Regions from separate parts of the Faecalicoccus sp. LCP19S3_E2 genome, predicted to be linked through region 2. Evidence: a T-box and tRNA genes for the amino acid it is inferred to sense, from the RefSeq annotation. Region 2 holds a T-box; the other holds one or more tRNA genes.
What was found. The T-box of region 2 lies ahead of lysS (lysine--tRNA ligase). A T-box ahead of a tRNA ligase gene usually reads a tRNA of that ligase, here a tRNA-Lys.

Region 1: it encodes a tRNA-Lys, which carries the amino acid that the T-box ahead of lysS (lysine--tRNA ligase) is inferred to sense. The anticodon was not compared.

What each region holds. Positions count from the first base shown of each region.
Region 1 is NZ_JBQKEP010000019.1:196-7,338, forward strand. Features, by position in the region: partial or broken gene ACTQX6_RS11625 (SHIRT domain-containing protein) at 1-606, opposite strand, end outside; gene rplT (50S ribosomal protein L20) at 841-1,197, opposite strand; gene rpmI (50S ribosomal protein L35) at 1,211-1,405, opposite strand; gene infC (translation initiation factor IF-3) at 1,419-1,967, opposite strand; gene ACTQX6_RS11645 (iron chaperone) at 2,163-2,510, opposite strand; gene ACTQX6_RS11650 (DUF2200 domain-containing protein) at 2,543-2,893, opposite strand; gene ACTQX6_RS11655 (glycerophosphodiester phosphodiesterase) at 2,903-4,666, opposite strand; tRNA gene ACTQX6_RS11660 (tRNA-Lys) at 4,810-4,885, shown strand; gene ACTQX6_RS11665 (hypothetical protein) at 5,089-5,298, opposite strand; gene ACTQX6_RS11670 (hypothetical protein) at 5,318-5,836, opposite strand; gene ACTQX6_RS11675 (FprA family A-type flavoprotein) at 5,947-7,143, opposite strand, start outside.
Region 2 is NZ_JBQKEP010000008.1:28,339-35,481, reverse strand. Features, by position in the region: gene ACTQX6_RS08430 (metallophosphoesterase) at 1-286, opposite strand, end outside; gene ACTQX6_RS08425 (DUF1622 domain-containing protein) at 295-645, opposite strand; gene mnmE (tRNA uridine-5-carboxymethylaminomethyl(34) synthesis GTPase MnmE) at 653-1,981, opposite strand; gene ACTQX6_RS08415 (L-threonylcarbamoyladenylate synthase) at 2,033-2,629, shown strand; T-box leader at 2,828-3,037, shown strand; gene lysS (lysine--tRNA ligase) at 3,077-5,035, shown strand; gene ACTQX6_RS08405 (phosphatase PAP2 family protein) at 5,255-6,007, opposite strand; gene ACTQX6_RS08400 (amino acid adenylation domain-containing protein) at 6,251-7,143, shown strand, end outside.

The DNA.
Region 1 (7,143 bases), on a different contig from region 2:
CACCCATTTTTTCCCATTGACGTCAACGGAAACGGATGCTGGTTGTGTAGCTGTAACTTCCGTATTCACATCATGGCTTTCTGCACCAGGTAGATAAGCTAATACTTCCGATGGTAAACTAGTACCATCAGCCGCCTCGAACTCATAGGTCACATTCACTTTTTGCATTTCACTATAAGGACGGTATGCCCACAAACCAACTGCACCGCCACTACCGTCATTCGGGTCAAGAGAATCAATGTCCCATCCTGTAAATGTCCAAACACCTAATCCATCCTTTGGTACATATGTGGTACGAATAGGTGTTGGCAGGGGAACAGGATTATCCAAATGAGAAACATCCACTTCTCCATCAAATTCATCACCGGCGTGAACAGTTCCCGTTGGAAATTGACCTGCTAAGGCATCGTAAATAGCCCAAAAATCATCCTCATCCGGAAGCTCCATGCCTTCTGTTTCACTATCAAAGTCTACTAAAAATACTCCATAGGAGGATGAGGATTCTTCTTTTGCATAAACCGTAGGAGCCGTAAAAGGAAGGCTGGAAAAGCTACCAATACTTAAGCTTGTTGCCAATAAAAATTTACTGATTTTTCTTTTTTTCATACTACCCTCTTTCTTTTTCTGTTTAAACATCAACACGTATACTTTCAAAATAATGGAAGGGTCTTATTGTAGCTTAGACCTCTTCTATATTTGACTATATACCAATATTAGTCCAATAGAAAGTAAAATGACCAAATTTGATATTTATTCAATTTAATTGTGCCATATCCTATCACAGATTTTAAACAATAAAAAAAGGAATGTATGATAATCGTACATTCCATAAACGTTTTTTTACTGTAAAGCTGCTTTGGCTTCATCGCACAGTTTAGCAAAACCCTGTGCGTCATGGATAGCCATTTCAGATAACATCTTACGATTGATCTGAATATTTGCCAATTTCAACCCATGCATCAAACGAGAGTAAGACAAATCATTCATACGTGCAGCTGCATTGATACGAGTGATCCACAGCTTACGCATATTGCCCTTCAATTTACGACGGTCATTGTATGCATATTTGAATGAATGCATAACCTGCTCATTTGCAGTCTTATATAATGTGTGTTTTGAACCAAAGTATCCTTTAGCCAGCTTTAAAACTCTTTTTCTTCTAGCACGTGATACGGTTCCGCCTTTAACTCTTGCCATACTTTATTCCTCCCTATTTCACTAACATTTCCTTGATACGTTTGTAGTCTGTAGCATGTACAACACCTGATTTTGCCAAGTGACGACGCTGCTTCTTAGTTTTTCCATGGAAACGGTGAGAAGTATATGCATGGCTTCTCTTCAATTTCCCTGAACCTGTTTTCTTAACTCGTTTTGCCAAACCTCTGTGGCTCTTCATTTTAGGCATTCTCAATTCCTCCTTATTTTTTCTTAGGTGCAAGCACCGTTGACATCGTATTTCCTTCCAAAGAAGGTTTCTTTTCTACGACAGCTATATCACTCATCTTATCGAGGAAATCATTCATAATTTCCTTTCCCACTTCCTGACGAGTAATCAGTCGACCGCGGAATCGCATATCAATCTTGACTTTCATTCCCGCCCCGATCCATTTTTGTGCATGTTTTAATTTCGTTTCAAAATCATGGGTATCAATAATTGGCGACAGACGCAAAGCCTTGATTTCCACAACGTGCTGTTTACGTTTAGCTTCTTTTGCCTTTTTCTGTTGTTCAAAATGATAACGTCCATAATCTAAAATTTTACATACGGCTGGTCTTGCCTTTGGGGCTACACACAATAAATCAAGATTCTGACTGTATGCGATGTCCAATGCTTCTCTTTTTGACATGACACCCAACTGATCTCCATTGGCATTGATGACCAGAACTTCTCTGAATGGGATCTTTTCGTTAAACAAATCATCGTTTACGTTATTTGGGGCAACTTTTCTGTTATTGATATTCGACACCTACCTTTTCATAAAAAATGGGCACATAAACGTACCCATTCTATACACAACAACAAATCCATTTTATGAACTGGCTGTGAACCTATGTATTTCATACATCAGGTGAGAAGAGGTACTTCTAGCTTTCCATTTCCGCTCATAAATAATAGCAAGTACTAGCGTATTTGTAAAGAGAAAATCGCATTTTTAAGACGATTACTTCTCTTTTTTCCTATTTGTATAACACCAAAGTGCAATCATTTGGATCAATTTTTTTGGTAATGGATCTTGGTAAGGAATACGAATTGCTCCTTTGGATGTAGAATATTCTTGAAGGTCCTCTTTGAAAACCTCAATGGCTTTGGCACCCGGATATATTCCTATATGTGTTTTAAAAGCTGCAAAATGAATGATGTTTTTCTCCATATAAAATGTAGGCATACCCCAGGAAATCTTTTCCTTGGCATCCGGCAGTACTTCTTTTAAAAGAGCCTCCATTTGGTATAAATACTCTTTTTTCGTTTCATCTTGCCTTTCTATATATTCTTGAAATATTCTTGAAATGTTTTGGGCTTTTCTATGGTCATATTTTCACACTACTTTCTTAAAATCACTTCCAGAGATTTCCCTTTTGCCAATTCATCCACCATCTTATCGATGATACGGATGTCTTTCATCATCGGATCGTCGATTTCTTCAATTCGAACTTTACAAATGACCCCTTTGACTTTATTTCGATTCGGATTCATATGAGGCGCTTGTTCTAAAAACTGACGATACGTCGTCTGGGAAGACAAGTGTTCTTGCAGCGTTCGTTCATCATAGCCGGTCACCCATTGAAGGATTTGATTCACTTCCGATTGTGTTCGATTCTTTCTTTCTGCTTTTGCGACAAGACAATCATAGATCTTTCGAAATGACATTTGAAATACTTTTTCTTTTTCCATATCTTCCTCCTATTTTGTATCCGTGATCAATCGAAGCACTCGATCTAGGTACGTATCGTATTTTTGGATATTTTTCTTCACATTTTGCATTTGATCCGGGTAATCTGTGATGATGCCATCCGCATCACTTTGCGCATACCGCTCCATTTGGCTCTCTTCATTGATTGTCCATACAAATAATTCTGCCTGATCTTCATGTGCTTCCTGTACCAAAGTCTCATTGTAAGAGAAATCTTCGATGACATAAAAGTCCATATGAAATCCCTCAAAATATCCAAACTGAATCGGAATGACATAGCCGGAGCAAATGGAAGGTCGCTCTTGTTTTAAACACTGCATGACATCTTTATCTAGAGACATCACTTTATAGGCAGACGTATTGGACCAACTGTCCCATTCTTCAAGAAACTTTTGCACAAAGAATTGCGGGTCTTGACCATCCGGTTTTAATTCAATTAAAAGTGCCATATCCAGCTCCTGCGCTTTTTGTACAAACTCGTTTAGGGATGGAATGACCGCTTTTTGATTTCCCTGACTGATCGGCAGCCCTTTGACCTCTTGAAAATTTCGTTCTTTGACTCGTTGCTGAATGTTAGCCAACCGTTTTAAATCATAATCATGTACAACAACGAATTTTCCATCTTTTGTCATCTGTACATCCAATTCAACATAGTCCGCATGAACCTTTGCCGCATTTTGTAAGCCTTGTATTGAGTTTTCCACGGCATTGAATCCCCGATGAGCAATAACCAGCTGATGGGGATTTAAGCTGGCGGTATATAGGCGAACACTATTATACACGCCCAGAAACAAGGTAAACATGGTCAAAATCAGTACGATACCCAAAGTATTCTTTCTATGTCCTTCCGGCATTTGGCAAACCACTTGTATTTCATTCTCTTTTTTTAATACATACAAAATGCTGGAAAGGATGATCAACTTTGTCAAAAAAGTTTGATAAAACATCAATGTTTTAAAAATTGTAAATAAAACTGTTTCTACCACGATACTTTGTCCAGAAGTATCCAGCACCCCTCCTAGGAATAAGAAAAATAAAAGCATACAGATTGTAAGAATGGCGAGTATAGATTCCAAAGCCAGCCAGGAAAACACGAACGTATGTTTGCCTTTTTTGGTCATTGCCCAACTTTTTCGTATATTCGCCACGATAGACTGTTCATTCACCATCGTTAAAGGCAGTGTGAATAAAAGGCGAAAATTGACATAGATCAATACCAGCCAAAGAATCATCATACCCCAAAGACCCGTTGTCGTTTTCATCAATTCCCCGGTGATAAAATGAGGGATATAGAGACGATCCGTTAAAAAAGAGCCCATATCTAGATTGGCAGCCGGTACCATCGAAAGAAAATAAAGTAGGAAAAAGGGAATTTGTTTCCAATTTAATTTCCGGATTCTCTTTGCGGTAAGAATGCATATATTTTTCCAGGTGAGCTTCTGATTTTGATAACTGCCAGCCACTAAAAATGTTAAAATCGCATATTCAAAAAAAAGAAGAAAAGCAACGATAGTCACAAAAATCAAAACACCTGCCAGACCCAAAGGATCGAACAGAATCGCTTTGAATGTATAGAGTGATAGATTTGGTTGTCCGCTGATAACGAGAATCAAGCGAAAACCAAACTGCACCAGTGCCGTCCCCAACAGCAACAGCACCAGTTGCAAAAGCGCCCCTTGTGACAGAAACAGCCATTTATTTTGTAGAAGGTTATGTCCCACTGCCTTGAAAAGTTCTTTGGCGGATACGTCCATGAAAAATCACCTCTTTTTTTGAATGGTTTTCCATTTGATTCTATCATACTTTCTGGTTTGTAAAAGAATAAAGCACCCCTCGAACGCATATTTTTTCCTTGCATATCTACATCAAGTGTGCTATCATAAATAAGCTTTAACAGGGACCCCTAGCTCAGCTGGCAGAGCAACTGACTCTTAATCAGTGGGTCTGGGGTTCGAATCCCCAGGGGTCCACCATTTGTCTGAAAGTCCTTTGTAGAAAGGACCTTTTTTTATGTCGTGAATAAGATGTCCGAATTACCGTGATCACATGGCAACCATTGGATCATTAATCTTCAATAATAGAAAACAGTCAACCTATTGTGAAAGTAAATACCTTGGTTTGACAGCTAAACATTGGGGTTTCTTCCGTTTTGATTGACTGATTTTAAAGTTTCTTTTTATGAAAAATGATTCTCCAGGATCGATTGGACCTGTCCTAAAGGCATAGAATGGAAAATCCCATACAGTGACATGCCCAATAACAACAGAGTAATCAGAATGGCTAGTCCATAAAGAAATGTGTTTTGTATCTTAGTCTTTTGTATGTGGATACCACTATAGATCAAAAAGACAAAAAGGATAAATGCCAAGATATAATTTGGCAGCATGTTCATATCATTTACTCATTTATTGACAAAATTGATTCCAAAAGGAAGTCCATCCACTATGTTCTTCTCTTTGATCGATATAGGGAAACATTTCTTCGTCATACCAATCCAGATTCAAAATATCATCAATGGTCTTAGGGACAAAAATATGAAAGAACTCTTTTTTAAAAGCACTGCCATATTGCAGATAATAGGAATTGACCATTTTATTGAAATTTGTTTTCTTCATATCTTGTGCTCGATAACAAAGCGCGTCTCCACTCTGTTGTAAGTCAGGACTGATTTCCAGTAAGACTAGACTCAAATCACTGTCTCTATACCCGAGAATAAAACTTCGGTATTGATAGGAAACGGTGCGTAGGACCGCAAAATTGGCACCCCGGATATCTTCTGAGTACGCATAAACAATATGATATTGTGAATCATTTTCTACTTTCGCATCAAAAATTTCTCGCATGCGTTTTTTATTTTCATCACTTTTTTCACGATCAAGCACAGTTCCTTGTGAATTCCCTCCAAATAAACTAAACAATCCCATTTTCCTCTCCTTTTTCCATGGTAAACGGATGTGTTTTTCTTAAAAAGAAAAGAGATTGCATCCGTACACAACCTCTTTTCCGTATGGATTACTGTTCTGACAGGTTTTCTTTACTCTTCATTCATCGTATCTAAAAGGCTATCGACAAATAAATCCATATCCCTTTGATCTTTTTCTTGTAATGAGCTGATAATACTTAATTCGCTATTGATAATGCTCATCTGCTTCATTTCATCATCTAGGAACTCACGAATCAATGAACCGGATTGAGGGGCCCATGAACCATTTTCGATAATACCGCAAATGCGATTCTGTAGATTCAACATAGCCAAGTGTTCCAGGAATTCTTTCATGACAGGATAAATCTGTAAGTTATACGTTACACTGGCAAACACAATGTGTGAATACTTAAAGGCTTCGGAAACTAAATAAGAAACGTGTGTTTTTGAAACATCATAAACTCGAACATTGGTCATTCCTTTTTCCACAAGCTTTGTTGCAAGCACCTGTGCTGCCGATTCTGTATTTCCATACATGGAGGCATAGACAATCAAAACACCTTTTTCCTCTGGTTCGTATGTAGCCCATTTGATATATTTTCCTAAAATATACTGAATATCTTCCGGTTTTCTCCATACCGGTCCGTGTAATGGACAAATCACTTTGATATCTAAAGTTCCCGCCTTCTTTAACAGATGCATGACTTCCGGTCCATATTTCCCAACAATGTTAGTGAGATAGCGTCTTGCTTCATCGATCCAGTCACGATCAAAATTAACTTCATCGGCAAACAACTTTCCATCTAAAGCTTTAAAGCTTCCAAAGGCATCAGCTGAAAATAGAACACCATTGCTGGTATCATAACTAACCATGGCTTCCGGCCAATGCACCATTTGGGCATCGACAAAGGCAATTGTATGCTTTCCAAAGCAGCGGCTGTCCCCTTCAGCTACCGTTTCGGTTCTTCCTTCTACATTAAAACCAAACTGATACATCATCATAATGGATTTTTCAGTAGAAATAACTTTGGCATTTGGATAGCGTAACAAAACTTCTTCCATGCTGGCAGCATGATCTGGTTCCATATGGTTAATGATCACATAATCCAAATCTCTACCGTTTAATACATGCTCCAAATTTTCCAAAAACTGACGGCAAATCGACCAGTCCACAGTATCAAATAAAACTGTTTTTTCATCTAATAAGACATAGGCGTTATAGGATACGCCATCCGGAATCGGATGAATGTTTTCAAACAATTCCAAACGATGGTCGCTTCCTCCAACCCAATATAAATCATCTACAAT
Region 2 (7,143 bases):
AAATGCAGATTGTTATTGCCAACAAAAAAGGAATAAAGAAGATCCATCCTTTTACATCCTGATGAAAGATCAAACAGATAAGCTGCGTGATTAGAAGACAAAACAAGAGATGTAAATAAAAGATAGGGAAGATCGTATTAAAAGTGATACAAGGCAGCACAAATAATAACAATAATCCCCATAAAGCCCATGAAGGAAACTGCGGAAACCAGCGATGAATCAACAGAAAAAGATCTACGACCAACAAAAGGCAAAGGATTGCCAAGCCCATCTTTAAATAAATCATGGCAACACCTACTCAAATTCATCTACGTCTTTATGCATAACATCACTGCTTTTCCATTCCCAATGGATCAAGAAGGTGATGGCCGCTTTGACTAGGATCAAAGCGCCGATCTGCAGGATTTCCGCAAGACTTCTTACCGTGATTGTCCGTACAATTTCAGCGGCCAGCTTGAAGGTCAAGGCAATACTTAAACCGCGTAATAACGGCTTTTTACTGTTTTTATCTTTACGAAATGTAGCAAGCAAAGAATGAAACGTACTGTAGATGACACTTGCCAGGGAAAGAGCTTCTAAAAAATAAACGGTCAAATAGGCAATCTGAATCAGCCATTCGTGCAGTTGTTCAATTAAAGTTTCCATTATGCACCTACTTTCCTAAACAGAATTTTGAAAATAACGTATCTAGTAAATCTTCTCTATAGACTTCTCCAAGAATTTCTTTTAAATGGTTATGTGCTTCCTGAATATCTATTTCCACAAGATCGGGTTCCATCATCATTTCCATTGCCTGCTTTGCGCGAAGCATATCTTGTTTGGCAAGGTTTAATAAACCAATTTGTCGTTCGTTCGATAAAACAGGTTCTTCCTTGAGAAGATCTTGTTTATACATGTTCTCTAAAGCATCTAGAAGAGGTTGTATTTGATGATTTTTGGCAGAGATCCAAATTCCCTCTTTATCTTGATGTTGCAGGTCTTCTTTATTAAAAAGGATGAGACGTCGTTTATCCTTTGTTTGTTCTAAGAGAATTTGATCTTCTTTTGTTAAAGGACTGCTTCCATCTAAAACAAGTAAAACAAGCTGTGCCTTCTGTAACATCTGCTGGCTTTTTTCAATACCAATCTGTTCAATCTTATCGCTTGCTTTACGAATTCCGGCTGTGTCGATTAAGTTTAACTGCACGGAACCGATATGAATCTGTCCTTCTACTATATCTCGGGTCGTGCCGGCGATATCAGTTACAATGGCTTTATCTTCTTCCAACAAAGCATTGAGTAGAGAACTTTTACCCACGTTTGGCCGTCCGATGATCACTGTATCAATTCCCTTTTTTAATAACTGTCCGGTTTGAACGCGTTTTAATATTTGATCGATTTTACTAAGCCAGTCGTTGGTTTTAGGTAAAAGTTCCTGTGTAGTCAGTTGTTTGATATCTTCATATTCCGGATAATCAATGTTGACTTCGATTTGTGCAATAATGTCTAATAGCTCGTCAATAAGAGGTTGAAGCAATTTTTTTACACTTCCTCGGATGCCCTGGATGGCCAAACTGGCAGCCGTATCGTTGCTGGCATCAATCATATCTTGCACAGCTTCTGCCTGTGACAGGTCGATCCTTCCATGATAAAAGGCGCGTTGAGTGAATTCTCCGGGTTTAGCTAATACAGCTCCCTGGCTTAAAACGATCGATAAAACCTTTCGTGTAATAAACACGCCACCATGGCAGTTGATTTCTACGATATCTTCGCGTGTATAAGTTTTAGGGGCCCGAAAAACAGAAACAAGGACTTCATCCACTGGTTTGCCGGCTTCATCTAAGATATTTCCGTAATGGATGGTATGGCTTGGTACATCGCTTAGATCTTTGGTAAAAATTTTATTTGTGATGGGTATGGCTTGTTCTCCGCTGATTCGGATAATAGAAATAGCGCCATCCTGTAAAGCGGTAGAAATGGCACAAATCGTATGTTCAAACATGAAACCATCCTTTCTCTTGTATCTATTTTAACATAAACCTATAATAGAGCTATGAAAACGTATAGTAAAGAAGAAATAAATGCGGTTGCCGATGCACTGCAGAATCACAAAATTATTGCCTTGCCGACAGATACAGTTTATGGAGTGGGCGTGATGTATGGAGATTTAAAGGATTTGCAGCGACTGAAAAACGCAAAGCACAGACCGGAAACCAAACCGATTCCGATGATGGTATCTTCCATAGAGCATATGGAACAAGTAGCTGTAGTTGACAAAAGAGTTAAAAAGATCGCAGAGCATTTTTTGCCGGGGGCTTTGACACTGGTGTTAAGAGTCAAAGAAGAGGTTCCTGCAGAATATACCAATGGGTTGGAAACGATAGCAATCCGTATTCCGGATGAACCTTTTATCTTAAAGGTAATCGATGTATTAAATACTCCCTTGTTGGTAACCAGTGCCAATCAATCCGGAGCTAAGACCGCATTGACCAGCGATGATGTGTTTGAACAGCTTCCTGATATTGATGGAATTGTATTAGGCACATGTAGAGCATTACAGGCCAGCACGATCGTAGATTGTACACAGGAAAAGTTAAAGATCCTTCGCCCGGGGCCTATCACTTTAGAACAGTTGGAGGCATGTTTGTAAAAAGGCTTGCGAGGGTCTTTTTAATTTGTATACTCGTAAGTAGTATACTCTAAAGTATACAAATTATCGAATGTCTGAATCAGTAGCAGACATAAAACTGAAAGATAGACTGATTTTAAATAAAAACATTAGATTGACCAAAAAAAATATAAAGGAAATACGTTGACAAAAATACATTCGTTTAGTACGATACAACCCGTAAAGGCTAAGAAGAGGACGAGTACTTTAAGAAAATGTTTCAGAGAGCTTTTGGATGGTGAAAAAAAGCACAGGACTTAAAGGAATAAAACCTTGGAGCTGCATGTATTTCCTGCATTAAAGGAAGCACTGTTCATAGACAGTGGCAGAGATTTTTCAAAGTGATTTGAAAAATGAATTAGGGTGGTAACACGAGCATTCGTCCCTTGGATGGATGCTTTTTTATTTTGTAGAGAAAAGGAGAACAATATGGCACAACAAAAATTAACAGAACAAGAACGAGTACGTCGCCAGAAGATGCAAGATTTGAAGGATATGGGAATTGACCCATTTGGCTCTGCGTATAAAAGAACGACAACTTCCGGAAAAATCATTGCACAGTATGAGGATAAGACAAAAGAAGAATTGCAGGAACTGGATGTTCATGTAAAGATTGCCGGACGTATTATGACAAAACGTCGTCAGGGAAAAGCCGGATTCATGCACATTCAGGATGTAGATGGACAAATTCAGATCTATGTTCGTAAAGATGTTGTCGGCGAAGAACAATATGAGATCTTCAAGAAAAACGATTTAGGAGATATTGTTGGTATCGAAGGTACGATCATGAAAACCGATCATGGACAGTTATCCGTTCGTGCACAGGTTTATACGCATTTATCGAAGGCTTTACGTCCATTACCGGAAAAATATCATGGATTGACGGATGTAGAAGAACGTTTCCGTCGTCGGTATGTGGATTTGATCATGAATCCGGAGGCTAAACATATTGCCATCACAAGACCGAAAATCATTCGTGCGGTACAGGAATACTTGGATGGACAGGGATTGATGGAAGTAGAAACACCGGTATTACAGCCGATTTTAGGTGGGGCAGCGGCTCGTCCGTTTGTTACGCATCACAATACTTTGAACATGCCTTTCTATTTACGTATCGCAACGGAACTTCCTTTAAAACGTCTAATCGTTGGTGGTTTGGAAGGTGTTTATGAAATTGGACGTTTGTTCCGTAATGAAGGAATGGATGCCACACATAACCCGGAATTTACAACCGTAGAAGCTTATGTTGCTTACAGTGATCTGCATGGCATGATGGATCTGATTGAAGGTTTGTTTGATCATGTAGCTAATAAAGTTTTAGGAACAACTGAAATTACGTATCAGGGACAAGAGATTTCTTTGAAAGCGCCATTTAAGCGTATAACAATGTGTGATGCGATCAAAGAAAAAACAGGTATCGATTTTAAACAGGTCACAAGTTATGAAGAAGCTTGCCAGCTGGCAAAAGAACACGATATTGAAGTGGAAAAAATTCATAACTCGATTGGACATATCATTCAGCTGTTCTTTGACAAATATGTAGAAGAAACGATCGTGCAGCCAACGTTTGTCTATGAATATCCAATTGAAATTTCTCCACTGGCTAAGAAAAACAATGAAGATCCTCGATTTACAGATCGTTATGAACTGTTTATCTGTGGTCATGAATACGCCAATGCGTTCTCGGAATTAAATGATCCGATCGATCAAAGAGAACGATTTGAAAAACAGTTGGAACTTCGTGATTTAGGAGATGAAGAAGCCAATGAGATGGATGTAGATTATGTAGAAGCTTTGGAGTATGGTATGCCTCCGACAGGTGGTGTAGGCTTAGGAATTGACCGTTTTGTGATGTTGTTGACAGACCAGAGAACCATTCGTGAAGTGTTATTGTTCCCGCATATGAAGTTAACAGGAGAATCCAAGGGTGCCAAGTTAGAAAAGAAATCGCAGGAAGCTGTGTCATCAACTTCTGCAGATGTAAAAAGCATAGTCAACAAGAAACCAACCATCGATTATTCCAAAGTGGAAATTGAACCGTTGTTTAAAGATTTTGTTGATTTTGAAACGTTCTCGAAATCAGATTTCAGAGCCGTAAAAGTCAAAGAATGCCGCGCGGTTCCAAAGAGTAAAAAATTATTAGAGTTTATCTTAGATGATGGAACCGAAGAAGACAGAACGATTTTAAGTGGTATTCATGATTACTATGAACCGGAAGAATTGGTAGGCAAGACTTTAGTGGCAATCACTAATCTTCCACCACGTAAAATGATGGGAATTGATTCCTGTGGTATGATCATATCGGCCGTACATAACGAAGCTGGTGAAGAACGCTTGAATTTGTTAGTGTTGGATGATGCGATTCCGGCAGGGGCTAAATTATACTAAATCAAAGAATCTCACAAAGAAATGATAAGAACGCTCAGAGTGAACTTTGGGCGTTTTTACATGTTGGTTTAATAAGAGAAACGCGAAATTTTAGATCATTGGAAAAGTAGGTAGTTTTGTATTTGCCATAATCAAAGTGTTTTCAATCAATAAATATTTTGTATTTACAGATTTGCATAATCTGTTATTAACAAACACCAATAGGAGTAACTTTGTATCCTACTGGTGTTTTTGTTTACTTATTTTGTTTTTCCATCGTCTATCATAGAATGCCCAGATGACAAGGGCAATCATCATGCCGGCAGCCGTATCGCTTAAAAAATGAGCGCCCATGACGATTCTGGAAGCCATCATCAAAAAGATACTTGTGCATACGATGATACTGAGCGACAGCTTATGTTTTTGTACAAGTGGCGTTGATAATAAATAGAGTAAAGAACAGGCAAAAGAACTTGTATGGCCGCTGGGGAAAGAAAAACCACCTTTGTGGCAGGGAAGATACCAAACACAAAACTGAGAAGCTTGTTGCATATCTCTAAATCGGATCCTACCCCATAAAACTTTAAAGAGCGTGATTACGATTAAAACCGTAAAGAATAATTGTAAATAGTTTATGATATAAGGCCGAAGTTTATTTTTTTGTTCTGTTGTTAATTTGTAACAGATAAAGATGCTTACTACTAAAGGGGTTAATATGGCTCCAATGGATATGAAGCTAAACCAGGAAGACTCTGTTAAAGTGATAACATTCTGTGAAAAGAGAAGTCCACAGATGAACAAAGGTATAGAAAAGAAAGGATGATTTTGATCTATCAGCAACGCAAAACAAAGCGTTAATATCAATTTGAGCAAAAGGGGCCAGCCTTCCTGCAAAAAGATGCCGATCCTATTTTGGGGGTCGTAGAATAGAGTGTTAATTTCCAAATCCCAAAAGGTGCCGATACATAAGAAGATACATCCAATACTTATCATTGTGACTGTAATGTTTTTATTCATAGATTTTCCTCGTTGCCTCGTATCATAACAAAACATACGAAAAAAGACAATGTACATCAATGCATCTCTTTGTACATAACAATTGAGAAAGTAAGCTGGATGTTTTTTAGATTTCTTTGATGAAAGATGTTTTTCTTTTGACAAACATTAAGAAAAATTAATATTTTCTACAGTATCTGTAAAGAAACCACCTATATGATGATACAAAGGGGTGATTGAATGAATCATGTTTTGTTGATGCTGGAAAGATCAGCCAGACAATATCCGGATAAGATTGCAGTGATCGAAGAAGAAAAACATTGCACTTATACACAACTGCAAAGGTATTCGAAAGCTGTCGCAAGTTATTTGATACAGAATTCTATACAACAGGAACCGGTTATCGTATTTATGGATAAAGGTATTATGGCATTATATGCTTTCTTTGGAAGTGCCTATGCACAAAACTTTTATTCTTTATTGAATCCGGAATTTCCGGAATCTCGTTTAGAGCAGATACAAAGTGTATTGCAGGCAAGGATCGTCTTGACAACGGCTTCCTATGAAGAAAAGGCAAAGCTTGTTTTTAAAGGAGCCAAGATCGTTGTCTTAGAAACGATTCTTTCTACTGATGTAGAGGAATCATCGATTCAGACGTTGATGCAGAATACGATCGATACGGATCCTTTATATGTGAATTTTACTTCCGGCTCTACCGGCGTTCCTAAAGGCGTATTGATTTCGCATGGATCGGTGATTGATTTTATCGAATCCTTTGTTAAGACGTTTTCAATACAGGAGGATGAGCGTTTTGGAAATCAGGCACCTTTTGACTTTGATGTATCTGTAAAAGATATTTATTCCTGTCTATATACCGGCGCTACTTTGGTCATCATACCAAGAGCCTACTTTTCCAAGCCAACCGCTTTGATTGATTATCTTTGTGATAAAGAAGTTACAACGATGGTATGGGCAGTATCGGCTTTAAGTCTGATCTGTGCTTTCCATGGCTTGGATTATAAAGTTCCCCATACGGTACGAAAGATCCTGTTTAGTGGAGAGGTCATGCCGCTAAAACATTATCAATCATGGAAGAAAGCCTTGCCCGATGCACTATTTGTAAATTTGTATGG